3 regions of the Alkaliphilus flagellatus genome follow, and region 3 is predicted to be linked to each of the others. Evidence: predicted binding sites of a transcription regulator. Region 3 holds the regulator's gene; each other region holds the start of a gene.
What was found. Region 3 encodes HrcA, which represses chaperone genes, less so after heat shock. Its sites were predicted from a motif close to TTAGCACTCNNNNNNNNNGAGTGCTAA; they were not measured.

Region 1 (6,575 bases), on a different contig from region 3:
TTTTCTCATGATTCCCCGACATATGGATCTCCATTTGACATGATGACTAAATTCGGAATTAAATATCGTGGTGCAGCTGAAAACATAGCAAAAAATAGTAGTGTTGAAGCCGCTCACAATGCACTTATGAGATCACAAGGTCATAAAGAAAACATTTTAAATCCTACTTATACTCATATTGGAGTTGGTATTCATAATGGACATTACACTCAAATGTTTATTAGAAAATAATTAATTTGAATACTATATTTTTAATAAAAAGCTACCATTATGGTAGCTTTTTATTGTTATTTACATAAATCCAAGAGGTATATCTTCCAACTGTGGTGGGAAGAAAGGTGGGAAGTCTTCCATTTCGAATTCATCGCATATATCTGTTGGTAAGAATTCTTCACACTCAGGTGGTGCAGGACAGAATCCAAACTCTGGAATAAGTAATTGTACTTTACCAACTACTTTAATAATCATGAATACTCCGATAGTAAATATTAAGACACCATCATCAAATATAGGCTCAGTTAATGATTGTGATAGAGTTTCAACTACAATCTTAAATGTAAATTCATCTCTTGCGTCTGGAATGAATAGAACTATATCTTTTTGGATTGGTGGCAATTCACCAGCAATATTTTCAATAGCTCCTGTTGTTGTATTTCGAATTCTTACTGTAAAAGTAATTTTTACTTTAAATCTTACTCTTCTAAAATTTGGTCTACTTGGTATATCTGTAATTACTAGTGTTCCATTTATAATTTCTCCTGGGTTAAATACAACATCTAAAAATTCAAATTTAGATGGGCAATCATGTGGCAGTCTAACTCGCACATTTTCAATGCACTCTCTTTGTTGACATTGGAAGTATACTTTGTCAACTATTACACATGCAGTAACGAAATCTGGAAAATATGGGTCGTATGGACTTTGTTGTAATAAGTTAGAATCAAGATTTAACGGCATAGGTTTTCCCCCCTCATTTTATTTTAAATCTCAATATATTAATAATTTTACTTGTAATATCATAATATGGAGTAAGTTAATATTTGTGATTATTAAAAAAAATTTTTTTTAAAAAGGATGTGAGTTCTATGCAACTGACTGCTGATCAACAATATTTAGTTAAAACTAATAAAAATTTAACCTACCATTTTTTTTTAAGTAATGATAAGTCATTGCATTATAGTATATATGCTAACAACAATACTCTCCTAGAAAATAATCTATTAGTTACCTCTATTGTAGATTTTTCAGTAACAATTGATAGACGTGAAAAAATTCATCTTATTTGTGTCACTAAAGAAGGAGATTTATTATACTATATAAATCAAAATGATAAGTGGAATTATAAAACTATTTCAAAGTTCGATATCAAGTCCAATATATATAGATATTTAACGTTATATGTTAATAGTAGTTATACACACATTATCTACACAAAAACAAATTTACTTACTCCTATGTTATCTTATGTTGAACATATATATTGGAATGAAACTGGTATAGATAGACTTGTAGTTGGAAATTACCTTCACGGAAAATATCCTAGTCCTCTTCAGGTTTCTATAGATAGCTTGAAAAATCTTCATTTAGTATATAAAGTATATTATAAAAATAATCATCAACTATACTATAATAGATTTAACCTATCTACTAAAAAATGGAGTATTAGTGAGTTAATAACCAATTCACAAGAAGACCATTCTCATCCTTATATATTCATAGATAAAAATGATAATCTTCATTTGGTTTGGTGTACTATACAGCAAAATAACTTTATATTGAAATACAAAAAAAAGACTAATGTAATTGACCCTAGATCAAAGTGGTCTAATACACAAATATTGTCTAATAAAAATTCAAATAACCATTCTCCTATATTAATCCAAGAGTCAAATACATTGAAAATTTACTGCAAACAAAATAGCCAAATTATTGAAATTATATCAAAGGACTTCGGACATTCTTGGGAATCAGTAGGTAATAATCTATATAAAATAGAAGATTCTAAGATTATTAGATACTCTAGTAGCCCAGAAATAGATGATAACTTTTTTATTAAACACCTTTATGGAAATATTACAGATAAAATTGAGATTGTTGGTATAGATCTGTTTAATAGCATAGAGAATGAGACATCTATAGACCCTGAAGTTTTCAAACCTCAAGATCCTATTATAAGTAGTATAAAAGAAACCGAAGAATATGAGTTAAAAAATCCAGTTGTAAATTCAGCATCCACAAATGATTTTTATACAATAAAAAATGAAAATGATCAATCTACTGAAATAATAAAAGAGCTACTCTCTAATTATAAAATCTTAGAAATGCAGCTCTCTGAAATAGAAGGTAAAAAACAAGAGTTTGCGAAAAATATCGCTGATTGTGAAATAGATTTAAATTTATTAGAAGAAAAAATAGTAGATTATAAAAAGCACATGTTAATATTACAAGATAGACTGAATAATCTTCCTACTAATAATAATATGTTCCAACGTTTTGTGAATTTTTTCAAATAGATTTAATCTGTATACTATATTTATTTTAAATCTAACTTGTTTAAGGTTCTTTTTCCGTTTTGTCGATTAATTTCATATATATTCAATATCTTCCTACTAGATTTATCGGCTAGATTTTTCAAAAACTCATAATCCTTTAAATCTGTAAATTTAATAGAGTAACTACAACCTGCCTTTATTTTACATGGTGTGGATACTAACTCGTATTGGATATAATGTTGTCTACTTAAATACTGATATAGTTGTATAGCGTGGTTTCTTGATTCGAACACAGCAATATAATATTTATCTTTCATATATCTACGCTCCATAGTGTTTCCTCCTATACACTTAGTTAATATAATGTATGTATTTTTTTGTTTAGATGATACAGTTATTTAACCGTATCTTCTTTTTTTTATTTAAAAAGCCACATTCAAGAGAATTGCTCTTGAATGTGGCTTTTTGCTAAATCATTAGTTTGCAAATATCATTAGTAAACTCTACTGGATCATTAATTTGTAGTCCTTCAATAAGTAAAGCTTGATTATAAAGTAAATTAGTAAATAAAACAAATTTCTCTTGATCTTTTTCGTAGGAGTCCTTTAGGGCTTCAAATACATTGTGATTTATATTAATTTCTAATATCTTATCTGCTTTAATATTTTGATTGTTTGGCATTGCATTTAATATTTTTTCCATTTCGATTGAAATTTCTCCATCATTAGTCAAACATACTGGATGAGATTTCAATCTCTTCGATATTCTTACATCCTTTACCTTATCAGATAATATAGTTTTCATTCTTTCAAATAATTCCTTATTGGCTGTATGTTCAGTGTCTAAATTATTTTCATTTTCTTGATCTTCAATACCTAAGTCGCCAGCGGACACAGATTTAAACTCTTTTTCCTTATAAGCCATTAGAACTTTTAATACAAATTCATCAATTTCCTCTGTCAGATAAAGAATTTCAAATCCTTTTTCTGTTACCAACTCAGTTTGAGGCAATTTTTCTATTCTTTCATTAGATTCACCTGTAGCATAATAAATATATTTCTGATCGTCAGCCATCCCCGAAATATACTCATTTAAAGTTACAAGTTTCTTTGCTTTTGATGAATAGAACATTAATAGGTCCTGTAGCATGTCCTTATTGCTTCCAAAGTCACTGTATACTCCATATTTTAATTGTCTGCCGAAAGATTTATAGAACTCTTCATATTTATCTCTATCATCCTTTAATAAAGCTAACAATTCATTTTTTATTTTATTTTTAATGTTTTTTGAAATTAATTTAAGCTGTCTATCGTGTTGTAACATTTCTCTAGAAATATTTAAAGATAAATCCTCCGAATCTACCATTCCTTTTACAAAGCTAAAATAATCTGGAAGTAAGTCTGAGCACTTATTCATAATAAGTACACCATTAGAATATAACTCTAATCCCTTCTCATATTCCTTTGTATAGTAATCAAAAGGTATTCTTTCAGGAATAAATAAAATCGCATTATATCTTACAGCACCATCAGCACTTATATGAATATGCTTAACAGGCTTATCAAATCCATAGCGTTTTTCAGAATAAAAATTAGAATAATCTTCTTCAGTAAGTTCGTTTTTATTTTTTCTCCAAATTGGCACCATACTATTAATCGTTTGCTCTTCTACATAGTCTTCGTATTCATTTTCACTACCTTCTTTGAGTTTCTTTATAGTGACATTCATTTTAATTGGATATCTTATAAAATCAGAGTATTTCTTTATTATATCCTTTAATCTATATTCTTCTAAATACTCATCGTATTTTTCATCTTCTGTATTCTCTTTTATTTTTAGAATAATTTCTGTTCCAATTGTATCTTTTTCCCATGGTTCAATAGTATATCCATCTATCCCTTGTGACTCCCATTTGTATGCCCCTTCACTATCAAGAGCCTTGCTAATTACAGTCACTGTTTCAGCTACCATAAATGCTGAATAGAAACCAACTCCAAACTGTCCGATTATATCATATCCATCTTTTAATTCATTTTCCTTTTTAAATGCTAAAGATCCACTTTTTGCAATAGTCCCCAAATTATCTTCTAATTCTTCTTTTGTCATTCCTATACCAGTATCGATAATTTTTAATACTCTGTTTTTTTCATCTAAAATAACCTTTATGTAATAATCATCTTTATCAAATTCTAAGGTATCATCAGTTAATGCTCTATAGTATATTTTATCAATAGCATCACTAGCATTGGAAATTAGTTCTCTCAAAAATATTTCCCTATGAGTGTAGATTGAGTTAATCATTAAGTCTAGTAATCTTTTGGATTCAGCCCTAAACTGTTTTGTTTCCAAATAAATCTCTCCTCTCTCAATAAAAATTTTGACTATAATAAAAAAGTAGTATAGCATTATATTTTGTTAGCACTCTCACACATCGAGTGCTAACTCCTAACTTTTATATATCATATTACATTTTTTTTGTCAACAATAACTCTACTAAAATAAAGATTTTTTATCTTAATTAGTGGTATTAGTTATAGCAATTTAATAGGTTTAGTCATCACTTTTTATCCTAACTCAAACTCTGCCTTTATACATTTTCCAATTACTTTAATTCTGCTTAATTCTGTAGTAACTAGATCCTCTCCTTTAACTCCAGTAGAAATGATTACTTTATTATTTGATTCTTTTCGCAGTTGCCTAATCATCTTTTTATTGTTAATTTCAAATAAATAAATACAATTATTTTGTATTTCACTTGTCAAATGAATTGTAATAATATCATCTTTTTTTATACGAAAGACTTCCATCTTATTATCTGGCGATTTAATAAACAATACTTTATCCCAGCTATAGCCATCTATTTTTTTTCCTAGAACAGGCAACTCTTTATAGCCTACTATTTTATTATTATTTGTTTCATATATAGGAAATTTCTTAATAATATTAGCCAAAGCATCGGACCACTGCTCTGTAGGCTCCACAGTATAAAACTCATCTTTATTATTATTTTTACGTTTTTTTTCAATAGAAGTAACCGGCTTTTCTTCATTTTTATCTTCTTGATACATAAACTCTAATTTCTCTCCTAATGCTTCTAAAATATTCTCAGCTACTTTTTCATTAACCACTTTTTTGCCTGATTCTATTTGAATAATATAACTTGCTGTTAAACCACACTTCTTTGCTAATTCTTTTTCTGTAATTTTTGCTTTAATTCTTGCCTCTTTTATTTTTGTAGCAATACGACTCATATCCACACCTCTTTCATACTTTATAATTATTGGAAGTATTCTATTAATAATAATTATATTGCTAATACAGGCTTAAAACAAGCAGAACATATATGATCCATCCATTAATGTGCTGTTGTTGTAAAATAAAGTTGTACAGAACTTTTTACTTAAAACATAGTTAATTGCTACTTATATTTCAAATTACTTTTTTATAAAGTTGGGAAGATATTTATTTAAAACCATCTATTTTTTAATATCATTCCGAAAAAACAAAAACTACACCTTTCATAGATGTAGTCAAATAATTATTGAACTATTTATTTCTTGATTTCTTCTCATCTTTATAAGCCTTGCAATTTCGTCTAAAAATTTATACTCATAACCAAGCTGAGAAAAATAAATAGTCACCTCATTAATCATCTCTATTTTTTCTTTAAAATTAGATTTTTTTGTTCTTCTCTTATTTGTTCCAATTTTATATTAGTTTCCCTTACTCACTTCGGGAAACCAATGCCTTGTACTGTTAGCTATTTTAACCAATGCAAGCATTACTGGTACTTCTACTAATACTCCAACTACTGTAGCTAAGGTTGCACCAGAATTTAATCCAAATAGTGATATTGCTACTGCTACTGCAAGTTCAAAAAAGTTACTTGCTCCTATCATTCCAGCAGGTGCTGCTATACTATGAGGCAGTTTCCAAGCTTTTGCCCATCCATAGGCAACAATAAATATAAAGAAAGTTTGAATTGTTAATGGTATAGCAATTAATGCAATGTGTAGAGGATTACTTAAAATAACATCACCTTGGAAGGTAAATATAATAATTAATGTTAATAATAGTCCTATA
Region 2 (6,575 bases), on a different contig from region 3:
TGCTATGGGAAAAGTAGAAGCAGTTCCTGTAGATGTGTGGGTTAAAAGAGTCATGGAATATTTTTATTTTCATAAAGACACACCTAATAAAAAAATTGAAGAGTTTGCTAGAGATAAGTTTGGAAAATATGGTGGGTATGCACAACAGTATTTATTTTACTATGCTAGAGAACTTGGAATAGGGAAATAGATTATTGTATAGTTTATCACCATGAGAGTTTTAGCTTGAAAAGGATGTAAAATAGTGATAATATCAATACAGTGGAAGATTAGGAATATTAAATATTTAAGTCCCCACATCCATTACGGATGTGGGGATAAAATTTTCATATGTTAAACAACTGGGGGATGAATTGATGTTAGGAACTATTGTAAATGCGATAGCAATTATAGCTGGAGGAATTTGCGGCGTTTTTTTAAGAAAAGGTATTCCAGAAGGGTATAAGGCAACTATAATGCAAGGACTAGGCTTAAGTGTTTTTGTTATAGGCTTATCGGGGGCTTTAGAAACTGGAGATATACTACTTATGATTTCAAGTGTTGTTATAGGCACTATAATAGGAGAAATGGCAAAAATAGAAGATAGGCTAGAAAATGTAGGGAAATGGCTAGAAACTAAGGTTGGTAACAAGGAAGGTGGAATTGCTAAGGGTTTTGTTACGGCTAGTCTAATTTATTGTGTTGGAGCTATGGCGATTATGGGTGCTCTAGAAAGTGGACTAACTGGTAATCATGAAATTTTATTGGCTAAATCTCTGATTGATGGTATTTCTGCAATAATTTTTTCATCTACTTTAGGTATAGGAGTTGCATTTTCTGGTATAGCGGTTTTTATTTATCAAGGTTTAATTACTATTACAGCTACATTTATGAAACCATTCTTGGTAGAAACTGTAATAGCAGAAATGTCTGCTATAGGTGGACTATTAATTATAGGTATTGCATCTAATATAATGGAGGTGAAAAGAATAAAGGTAGGTAATATGCTACCAGCTGTATTTATACCAATAATATATTACATAGTACAGCCTTATATATTAAAATTAGTAGGATTAATAGGCTTTTAACTAAAAATATTTAGAAGATACTAAAAAAATATTAAAAAATTAGTAAAACAGTGAAATATGGAGATATAAAGAAAAAAACGAATATATCTTTCGATAATAGAATATAATAGCCAATATTGGCATTTGCTAGCAAAATCACTTTTAGATAACATTATAAATGTAATTAGCACTCACTTAGTACGAGTGCTAATAATAAGCAAAAAACAATGTGTTAAAAAATAAAAAATTTCCAAGGAGGTTTGATTTATGAACATTAAGCCATTAGGAGACAGAGTAGTTATTAAAAGAGTAGAAGCTGAGGAAACCACAAAAAGTGGAATTGTATTGCCAGGTAGCGCAAAGGAACAACCACAGTTAGCAGAGGTTATGGCAGTGGGACCAGGTGGAGTAGTTGAAGGTAAAGAAATTGTTATGGAAGTAAAAGTAGGAGATAAAGTAATCTTCTCTAAATATGCTGGTACAGAAGTTAAGTTTGATGGAGAGGAATACACAATATTAAGACAAAATGATATTTTAGCTGTTGTTGAATAGTAAAATATCATTACATAATGGGTTTAATTAATATAAATAAGGACTAGGAGGGTATTATTATGGCTAAGGAAATTAAGTTTGCTGAAGAGGCTCGTCGTTCATTAGAAATCGGAGTTAATAAACTTGCTGATACTGTTAAGGTAACTTTAGGACCAAAGGGAAGAAACGTAGTAATCGATAAAAAGTTTGGTTCTCCATTAATAACAAATGATGGGGTAACTATAGCTAGAGAAATTGAATTAGAAGACGCTTATGAAAATATGGGAGCTCAATTAGTTAAAGAAGTAGCTACTAAAACTAATGATGTTGCTGGTGATGGTACAACAACAGCTACCTTATTAGCTCAAGCTATTATTAGAGAAGGATTAAAGAACGTAGCAGCTGGGGCTAATCCAATGATAATTAAAAAAGGTATTCAAAAAGCTGTGGATGTGGCAGTTGCTGAATTAAAAAACATTTCTAAAAAAATAGAAAGTAAAGAATCTATAGCTCAAGTAGGCGCAAATTCAGCTGCTGATGAAGAAATCGGACAATTAATTGCAGATGCTATGGAAAAGGTAGGAAATGATGGAGTTATTACTGTAGAAGAATCTAGATCTATGGGAACTACTTTAGACGTAGTAGAAGGTATGCAGTTTGATAGGGGATATTTATCTCCATACATGGTGACAGATACTGAAAAGATGGAAGCTGTATTTAACGATCCATATATTTTAGTAACTGATAAAAAGATTAATAATGTACAAGAAATTTTACCAGTATTAGAGCAAATAGTACAACAAGGCAGAAAATTATTAATCATTGCTGAAGATATAGAAGGTGAAGCATTAGCTACATTAGTAGTAAATAAACTAAGAGGAACATTTGAGTGTGTTGCTGTTAAGGCACCAGGCTTTGGAGATAGAAGGAAGGCAATGTTAGATGATATCGCGATTTTAACAGGAGCTACAGTTATTTCTGAAGAACTAGGATATGACTTAAAGACTGCAACAATTGAAATGTTAGGTACAGCTAGAACTGTTAAGGTTGATAAAGATAATACAACTATTGTTGAAGGTGCTGGTAATTCACAGCTTATTAAAGATAGAGTGGGTCAAATCAAGAAACAAATAGAAGATACAACTTCTGACTTTGATAAAGAGAAATTACTAGAAAGATTAGCTAAGCTTTCTGGTGGAGTTGCAGTTATCCAAGTTGGTGCTGCTACAGAAACAGAGCTTAAAGAAAGAAAACTAAGAATTGAAGATGCTCTTAACGCTACAAGAGCGGCAGTAGAAGAAGGGATTGTATCTGGTGGAGGTGCATCTTTAATACATGTTATTCCAGCAGTAGAAGCTTTACTTGAAACTACTGAAGGTGATGAAAGAACAGGAGTTAAAATTATTAGAAGAGCATTAGAAGAGCCATTAAGACAAATTGCAGAAAATGCTGGTCTTGAAGGATCGGTTATTGTAGAGAAGGTAATGAATGCAGAAAAAGGTATAGGCTTCGATGCTTTAAAGGAAAAATACGTAAATATGATTGAAGTAGGTATTATTGATCCAGTTAAGGTAACAAGATCAGCACTGCAAAATGCAGCTTCTATTTCAGCTATGTTATTAACAACAGAAAGTGCTATTGTAGATATTAAAGAAGATGAGCCAATGATGCCAGGAGGCATGGGCGGCGGAATGCCAATGATGTAATAAATAGGTTATAAATATATAAAAACCAAGTAGCAATTTGCTACTTGGTTTTTTACTATTTAATAATTTATAAAATCAAACTATAGCCAAGTATTAAACTTCTTAATATATAATTTTTTGACTACTTGCGTTAATAAGCAGTAGGCTAATAAAATACCGATTAACCACGGGAAGTAGGCTAATGGCAATGGCTGTAATCCAACAGATGCTCCAAATGCAGTAAATGGAATGAATATACCTGCTACCATTATAATTCCAGTAAGAAGTAAGACTGGGGCTGTTGCTCTACTTTGAATAAATGGTATTTTCTTAGTTCTAATCATATGAACAATAAGGGTTTGAGATAATAGTCCTTCAATAAACCATCCAGATTGGAATAGAGACTGAAGGGCTGGTGTATTAGCTTTAAATACATACCACATTACCAAGTAGGTAATTATATCGAATATTGAGCTTATCGGTCCAATATAGATCATAAACTTCTTTATATTATCCGCATCCCATTTTCTTGGTTCTTTAATATAGTCATCATCCATAGTGTCCCAAGGTATGGAAATTTGAGAAAAGTCATAAAACAGATTTTGAATTAGCAAATGAATTGGAAGCATAGGTAAAAATGGTAAAAATGCACTAGCTACCAAAACACTAAAGACATTTCCAAAGTTTGAACTTGCTGTCATATTAATATACTTTACTATATTTCCAAAAATCTTACGTCCTTCAATTACACCTTCTTCAAGTACCATGAGATCCTTTTCTAGAAGTATAATATCTGCAGATTCCTTTGCTATATCTACTGCTGTATCTACAGAAATCCCAACATCTGCATCTCTAAGGGCCGAAGCGTCATTAATTCCGTCTCCCATATAACCTACTGTATGTCCCTGACCTTGAAGTACTTTTATAATTTTGGATTTTTGCATTGGAGATAGCTTAGCAAAAACAGTAGTATTTTCTGCTTGTATTGCTAATTCTTCATCGGTTAAGTTTTCTACATCGCTGCCAAGTAAAATATTATCTATAGGTAAATCAACTTCTTTACAGATTTTTTTAGTAACAACTTCATTGTCTCCAGTTAGTATTTTAACTTTAACTCCATGTTCATGTAGAGCTTTAATCGCTGCAGCTGTTGATTCTTTTGGTGGATCAAGGAAACCTATATATCCCATAAGAACCATGTCACTTTCATCTTTTACACCGAAGGAATTCTCATCTGGAATATTGTTTTTTTGTGCAATAGCAACAACTCTCATTCCATCTTCATTTAACTTGTTTACCATATTCATAACTATATTTTTAACTTCTTCAGTTAGTAGAACTACTTCTCCTTTGTACTCTGCAAAGGTGCAAATGGATAACATTTCTTCTACGGCACCCTTTGTAATTAGTTGTCTCTTTCCAGCATGGTCTTTTAATACTACAGACATTCTACGTCTTGCAAAGTCAAAGGGGATTTCATCAACCTTTGTATAATGCTCTTTTAACTCAAAGAAATTCTTTTTATCACCAAATTCTAATATTGCTCTGTCCATTAAATTTCTTAAGCCTGTTTGATAAAAGCTATTTAAATAGCCATGTCTTAGTACTCTGTCGTCATCATTACCATGAATATCAAGATGTTTTTCAACTACTATTTTATCTAATGTTAAAGTTCCGGTTTTATCTGTACATAATATATCCATGGCACCGAAGTTTTGGATTGCATCTAATCTTTTAACAACGGTTTTTCGTTTTGACATGGCTATTGCACCTTTAGCGAGGTTTGTAGTTACTATAACTGGAAGCATTTCAGGTGTTAATCCAACAGCAATAGAAATCGCAAACAATAGAGCCTCTAGCCAATCTCCATTTGTAATGCCATTAATAAGGAATACTACAGGAACCATTATAAACATAAATTTGATAAGGAGCCAACTAACACTACTTATCCCTTTTTCGAAGCTTGTTTGTTCTCTTTTGCCCACTAGAGATTTAGCCATAGAACCAAAGTAGGTATCGCTTCCTGTACCTATAGCAATTGCTGTTGCACTGCCGCTTATTACATCGGTTCCTAATAAGCAAATATTATCTAAATCTGATGGATTTATATTGTTATTTATTTCAGATTTTATAGTACTATACTTTTCAATTGGCTCAGATTCACCGGTTAAAGCAGATTGACCTATGAATAAATCCTTTGAATGTATAATTCTTAAATCCGCTGGTATAATATCGCCAGCCGCAAGATGAATAATATCGCCAGGCACAATTTGTGACATTGAAATTTCCTCAATTCCTGTATCTTTGCGGGCTACGGCGGCAGTGGTTTTCACTAGGGATTTTAGCTCCTCAGCTGCTTTTCCAGATTTATATTCCTGGATAAAATGCAATATGCCACTAATTGTAACCATAGCAGTAATTACGATGACTGCTTCCCAGCCTTTTTCACCAGGGGCTGCAAGGGCTACATCGGTAATATAGGATATTACGGCTAAGGCAATTAAAACTATAACAAAAGGGTTTATAAAAGCCTTTGTTAATTGAATATACCATGGTGTTGGTTTTTCGTGTTCTACTTGATTAAGGCCATGTTTTTCTATCCTATTTTTTGCTTCTTCCTCGGTAATCCCGTTAATATCTGTATTAAATATTTTATAGATTGCATCTATATCATTTTTGCTAAAATCAATTAAATTTTGTTTTATTGTTCCATTGTTTTGATTAATGATGTCTCTTTTTTTCATCATAACTCACACCTCCAAAATGACAATAATAAGCTAAGGGTAGTAAATATGAGTTTTACTCCCTAAAAACTATGTTACCTTTAAATTGAATAAAAAATGCATTAATAAATAACTAGTTGTGAATTAGCGTGAGTAAAGAAACAGTGGAAAGTATTAAAAGATTTGAATTAAATGAATAGTATTATGAAGGGAAAATATGATTTAGTTTAGTTGGAATCAAAACCCCATCTGAACTGAGTCTTTATTTATCAAATTCTGGTTGAGAAGAATAGAACCCAATATTATTGATATTTTATTTTTCCTACAATATATGCTATTATCACCACTGTCCTTATTACTCCTACTACTCGGGTCCATCATCCTCACCTCCAATTTTTTAAATATTTTTTAAAAACAAAAAACCTTCGCCGAAAACTTGAATTCGACAAAGGTATAATACACATAAAATGCATAGTAAATACAGATTCAGTCTCGTTCAAGCTTTGGCTCTGCAAGGCAATGAAGTTGCGTTAGATTAAGCCTTCTTTATTCGGCTAAACCTGCTAACCTGTTAAGAATGTTTCCATCCT
Region 3 (6,575 bases):
AGAAAAGAGGTTATAATGTAATACATGATTATACATACCATGATTATCCATCTTATAACGGTTCATATGGACGGTCTGTTGTTACAGCTAAAGGTATATTAGAAAAAAATCCATCAATAAAAGTTGTTTTAGATATACACAGAGATGGATACGATAAGATTACTACAAGATCAGATAGATTAAGTTTAATTGAAAATAGCAGAACTAAAATAAATGGTGAGTATGTTGCACGTTTTCAGTTTGTTATTGGTGGTAAAACTAAAAACAGAAAAGAAGTAGAGAGTTTTGCTCATTTTGTTAAAGCTGTAAGTGATAGTAAATACCCTGGTTTTAGTAAAGAACCTTTAGTAAATCGATATGGAAGCTACAATCAATTTTTAACCGATAATGCTGCTTTAATAGAATTAGGAAGCAATACTAACACTATAGAGGAAGCAAAAAAAGCTGGATATTATTTGGCAGATGTTTTGGGTGATGCATTAAAATTATTAGAAGAATAGGTTTAAAAAATATAAAAAAGTCCACAATATTAATGGTGATGTGGATGAGCAGAGTCGAACGTAAAAAAGTAGAAAAAAAATCAAAAAAATATTTTAAAATATGTCTATTTGCACAGATTATCTTACTAATCTTCGGATTGATAGCTGTAGATTTTGAAATAAGAGGAATGTTAGGTATAGATGAGTATAGTTTAATAGGATATAAACAATTAGAAAATGGACAATATATAGTACATATAATGGGCGAGTCTCATTTAGTTGATATGTCAAAGATACAAGACCAAATAAATAAAAGATTTGCAGAATTTGGCGAAGTGACTTATAATATAAAAAAATTTATTGAAAATAAATGGCAAAAAGTATTACAATAAAAATGTCGGATAACCCGACATTTTTTTGATAAAATTTATATAAATATTAAATCTTAAAAATTGTTTATTTATAGCTACAAAATACAAAGCTATTGTGATATAATTGAAAGGATTATGCGATAAAAAAACTAGATTCAGGTGGAATTTTAACTCCATCTGAATCTTAGTTGTACTTATTGCGAGTAGGTAATGCTTGACCTTAGGCTTACAGAAAGCGTGAGCCATACCAATAGATCGAAGATAATTAAGGAGGAAGAGGTATGCCAAGCGATAGACAAAAGAAAATTCGTAATTTTTCCATTATCGCCCATATAGATCACGGCAAATCTACCTTGGCGGATAGACTTATCGAATATACAGGGCTAATTTCTCAAAGAGAAATGCAAAACCAGATGCTAGATAATATGGATTTAGAGAGAGAACGTGGAATTACAATAAAGCTACAAACAATCCGCCTTGTGTATAAAGCAAAGGATGGAGAAGAATATTATTTAAACCTAATAGATACTCCTGGACATGTGGATTTTACATATGAAGTATCCAGAAGTTTAGCAGCTTGTGAAGGAGCTGTCTTAATTGTAGATGCGGCACAAGGTATAGAAGCACAAACATTAGCAAATGTATATTTAGCTCTAGAGCAAGACTTAGAGATAGTACCAGTTATTAACAAAATAGATTTACCAAGTGCTAGGCCAGATGAAATTAAAGCCGAAATTGAAGATATTATTGGACTAGATGCTAGTGAAGCACCTTTAATTTCTGCAAAAGAAGGATTAAATATTGAAGATGTATTAGAATCTATTGTGAAAAATGTACCATCTCCTACTGGTGATGAGGATGCTCCATTGAAGGCATTAATATTTGACTCGTATTATGATAGCTATAAAGGAGTTATAGCTTATATTAGGGTTATGGAAGGCCAAATGAGAAAAGGTATGAAAATAAAAATGATGGCTACTAATAAAGAATTTGAGGTTGTTGAAGTAGGTGCCTTTTCGCCAGGAGCTATACCTATGGAGTATTTATCTGCTGGAGATGTAGGATATGTAGCTGCCAGTGTTAAAGATGTTAGACATTGTCGTGTAGGTGATACAATTACTGATGCATCAAGACCAACATTAGAACCACTACCAGGGTATAGAAAAGTTAATCCAATGGTGTATTGTGGTATTTACCCAGCAGAAGGTGAAAAATATGAAGATATAAGAGATGCACTAGAAAAACTTCAAGTAAACGATGCTGCACTTGTTTTTGAAGCTGAAACATCAGCAGCATTAGGATTTGGATTTAGATGTGGTTTTCTTGGTCTTCTTCATATGGAGATTATTCAAGAAAGATTGGAAAGAGAGTTTAATCTTGATCTTATAACTACAGCACCTAGTGTTATATATAGGGTTACTAAAACAAATGGTGAAGTTTTAATGATTCAGAATCCTGCAAATATGCCTGTGCCACAGGAAATACGTATTATGGAGGAACCTATTGTTAAGACTACAATTATGGTTCCAAATACTTATGTTGGCGCAGTTATGGAATTATGTCAAGATCGCCGTGGTGAAATGAAAGACATGCAGTATATTGACGACACTAGAGTAAATCTTCATTATGAAATGCCTCTAAATGAAGTAATTTATGACTTCTTTGATGCGCTTAAATCAAGGACAAAGGGATATGGTTCTTTAGACTATGAGCTTATAGGATATCGTCAGTCCGATTTAGTTAAACTGGATATTCTGATAAATAGTGAGCAGGTAGATGCATTATCCTTTATAGTGCATGAGAGCAAGGCATACTCTAGAGGTAAGTCTATGTGTGAAAAATTAAAAGATGAAATTCCTAGACATCAATTCCCAATACCACTACAGGCAGCAGTTGGAGCTAAAATAATATCTCGTGAAACTATTAAAGCACTTAGAAAAGATGTATTAGCTAAGTGTTATGGCGGAGATATATCAAGAAAGAAAAAGCTTCTTGAAAAACAAAAAGAAGGTAAAAAACGTATGAGACAAGTAGGAAACGTAGAAGTGCCACAAAAAGCTTTTATGTCTGTACTTAAGCTAGACGATTAATAATATCTACAAGACTAGTAGTATGCCCTAGGGAGTGCTACTAGTTTTATATTATCAGGTAAAACCTAAATGAATTGGTGGTGAATAAAAATATGAATTTAATATCACTATATATACACATACCTTTCTGTGAAAAAAAATGTTACTATTGTGATTTTAGCTCTTATGGTGGAAAGAAACATCTAATTGATGATTATATAACATCATTAAAAAAAGAACTAGTTCTATATAAATCTGTTTTAGAGGATTATAAAATAAGTACAATATTTTTCGGTGGTGGTACTCCATCTATTTTAAGTGGAAACCAAATAGCTGAGATTATGGAGACAGTAGACAAACACTTCTCAATAGAGGATGGTGCGGAGGTTTCTATGGAGGCTAATCCAGGGACTTTGACTTATGATAATTTAAAAACATATTATGAGAGCGGAATTAATCGATTAAGCATAGGACTGCAAGCATGTCAGAATAATTTACTAAGTACATTAGGTAGAATCCACAGCTTTGAGAATTATATAAAAAATTTAGAGGAAGCCAGAAATGCAGGATTTACAAATATTAATACAGACTTAATGTTTTCTCTGCCAGGGCAAAAGAAAAGTGACTGGGAAGAAAGTTTGGAGAAAATTGTATCATTAGAAATACCCCATATTTCAGCATATAGTTTAATAGTTGAGAAAGAAACTCCATTTTATGATTGGGTAAAAAACAGAAAAATTATACTTCCTGATGAAGAATTAGAATTAAAAATGTATCATTATACAATAGAATACTTAGAGAAAAATGGATATAATCATTATGAAATATCTAATTTTGCTAAACCGGGATTTCAATGCAAGCACAATTTAATATATTGGCAGAATAAACCCTACATAGGTTTAGGCTCGGGAGCACATTCTTATTTTAATAAAAAGAGATTTAGCAATGTAAATCAAATAGAAGAATATATTAGCTTATTGAAAGAGAGTAAAGTACCTATAGAAAATGAAACAGATGTTTCAATTAAGGATGAAATTAGCGAAACTATGTTTTTAGGTTTAAGGATGATGGAAGGAGTTTCTATAGAAGAATTTACTAAGCGATTCAATATTTCGCCCTTTGAAATATATAAGTACCAGATTAATAAGTTTAAAGAACAGAATCTACTATATTGGGATGAAAAGCATATTAAACTTACTCAAAAGGGTATTGATCTTTCTAATATTGTTTTTCAAGAAATGTTATTAGATTAATATGAAAAAAACTATTGACAAAAATAAAATGAAATGATATTTTAAAGACAGAATCATTAGCACTCAACAAGATAGAGTGCTAACAATCCGAGGTGGTTCTATGTTGAATGAAAGAAAACTTAAAATACTTCAGGCCATTATACAGGATTATATTGAAACAGCAGAGCCAGTTGGTTCAAGAACATTATCAAAAAAATATGATCTGGGAGTAAGTCCAGCAACAATTAGAAATGAAATGGCTGACTTAGAAGAATTAGGATTTATTATACAACCTCATACTTCAGCAGGGCGTATTCCGTCTGACAAAGGATACAGATTATATGTAGATGAATTTATGTCATTAAAAAAGATGGTGGATATTGAAAGAGATTATTTGGAATTAGACTTGTTTAATAAGGTTGCTGAAATTGAGCAAATATTACAGTATAGCTCAAAGTTATTGTCACAGCTTACTAACTATACAGCTGTTGCTTTAGCACCACAAATAAAGGAAAGTAAATTAAAACATATTCAATTAGTTCCGATTGATACAGAGAATATGTTGGCTGTCATAGTTACAGATAGTGGTATGGTAAAGAAACCTATTATCAGATTAAGTGATCAAGTTAGTAAAAGTAGTTTTCAAACGATGTCCAACTTTTTAAATGATAAACTTCATGGTTTGGCTATTAAAAACATTGAGGCATCATTAATTGAAATATTAAGTGAAGAGTTTATAAATTCTAGTAGCATAATAGATAAAATAATTCCTGAAATATTTCAATCTTTAGATGAAGTTAGTCATATAAATATGTTTTTAAATGGAGCCATGAACATATTTAACTTTCCGGAGTATAATGATATTTTTAAGGCAAAATCCTTTCTAGAGTTGTTAGAAGAAAAGGAACTATTAAGTAGTTTAATTACTTCTTTTAGCAATGAAGGCCTTAGTGTTTCAATTGGAAGCGAAAATATATATAAAGAGGCAAAGGATTGTAGCTTAGTTACAGCCACCTATAAGGTAGATAATACAACTCTGGGCTGGCTTAGTGTTATTGGACCTACAAGGATGGATTATTCTACTGTTGTAAGTGTAATGGCAGAGGTTAGCAAAGTTATTAGTGAATTGCTGAAGAATAGATATAAATAGATAGAATGATGGTGTAAAGTGCTTAGCATTTTACACTTCTATCCATGTTTTGATTGATGTTAATTTTGCTCTTTTACATAAAATTATAATGATAATAAGGCAGGTGGAATATTTTGAAGGATATTAAACAAGAAGAGGTTGAAGGCATAGAAGAAAACAAAGAAACTGCGAATAACAACCTAGAAGCTACCTTGGATGAAATTGAGGAAACAGATGAAAACTTTAAAGATTTAGAAGAGAAATTAGCAGAAAAGACAGCAGAATACGAAGATGTTTTTAGCCAATTTCAGAGACTTCAAGCAGATTTTTCAAACTACAAGAAGCGTGTAGAAAAGGAAAAAGGAGAAATTTATCTTTATGCAAATGAAAAAATTGCATCGGATTTGCTAAATATAATAGATAATTTAGAAAGGGCTATACAGTCCCAAACCGATATCGATGAAGATAATTCTTTATTAGAAGGAATTAATTTAGTATATAAGCAATTAATAGATACTCTAACTAAACATGGAGTAGAAGAAATTGAAGCTTTAGGAAAACCTTTTGATATGAATCTTCATTATGCAGTAATGCAGGAGGAAACAAATGGAGAAGCTAACTGTGTTATAGATATACTCCAAAAAGGTTATAAAATAAATGATAGAGTATTAAGGCCAGCAATGGTTAAAGTATCAAGATAAAGTATAAAATAATATTTTAAAATATTTATATATAAGGAGGAAATCACGATGGGTAAAGTAATTGGAATTGACTTAGGAACTACAAACTCATGTGTTGCTGTATTAGAAGGTGGAGAGCCAGTAGTTATTGCAAATAGCGAGGGAAATAGAACAACACCTTCAGTTGTAGCATTTGGTAAAGATGGAGAGAGAATTGTAGGGGAACCTGCGAAAAGACAAGCAGTAGTAAATCCTGATAAAACAATTATGTCCATTAAAACACAAATGGGATATGATCACAAAGTAAATATTGATGGAAAACAATATACACCTCAAGATATTTCTGCAATGATTCTTCAAAAATTAAAGGCAGATGCGGAAGCTTATTTAGGAGAGACTGTAACAGATGCAGTAATTACAGTACCAGCTTATTTTTCAGATAGTCAAAGACAAGCAACCAAGGATGCAGGTAGAATTGCAGGACTTAATGTACAAAGAATTATAAACGAGCCAACGGCTGCATCGTTAGCATATGGACTAGATAAAACAGAGGAACATCAAAAAATATTAGTATATGACTTAGGTGGAGGAACATTTGACGTATCTATACTAGAA

Region 1: a site for HrcA is predicted at 4,908-4,934, ahead of htpG (molecular chaperone HtpG). Genes of this name have one in related genera too.
Region 2: a site for HrcA is predicted at 1,231-1,257, ahead of groES (co-chaperone GroES). Genes of this name have one in related genera too.

The regions. Positions count from the first base shown of each region.
Region 1 covers NZ_JAHLQK010000006.1:281,097-287,671, reverse strand. Annotated here, with positions in the region: gene KQI88_RS16165 (CAP domain-containing protein) at 1-231, shown strand, start outside; gene KQI88_RS16160 (hypothetical protein) at 292-957, opposite strand; gene KQI88_RS16155 (hypothetical protein) at 1,086-2,513, shown strand; gene KQI88_RS16150 (DUF3343 domain-containing protein) at 2,534-2,824, opposite strand; gene htpG (molecular chaperone HtpG) at 2,961-4,841, opposite strand; gene KQI88_RS16140 (helix-turn-helix domain-containing protein) at 5,057-5,743, opposite strand; gene arsB (ACR3 family arsenite efflux transporter) at 6,206-6,575, opposite strand, start outside.
Region 2 covers NZ_JAHLQK010000003.1:494,256-500,830, forward strand. Annotated here, with positions in the region: gene KQI88_RS09925 (DNA-3-methyladenine glycosylase family protein) at 1-190, shown strand, start outside; gene KQI88_RS09930 (DUF554 domain-containing protein) at 357-1,067, shown strand; gene groES (co-chaperone GroES) at 1,314-1,598, shown strand; gene groL (chaperonin GroEL) at 1,658-3,283, shown strand; gene mgtA (magnesium-translocating P-type ATPase) at 3,364-6,009, opposite strand; M-box (ykoK) riboswitch at 6,468-6,575, opposite strand, start outside.
Region 3 covers NZ_JAHLQK010000001.1:955,862-962,436, forward strand. Annotated here, with positions in the region: gene spoIIP (stage II sporulation protein P) at 1-500, shown strand, start outside; gene KQI88_RS04440 (hypothetical protein) at 545-871, shown strand; gene lepA (translation elongation factor 4) at 1,132-2,940, shown strand; gene hemW (radical SAM family heme chaperone HemW) at 3,033-4,172, shown strand; gene hrcA (heat-inducible transcriptional repressor HrcA) at 4,273-5,301, shown strand; gene grpE (nucleotide exchange factor GrpE) at 5,415-5,981, shown strand; gene dnaK (molecular chaperone DnaK) at 6,030-6,575, shown strand, end outside.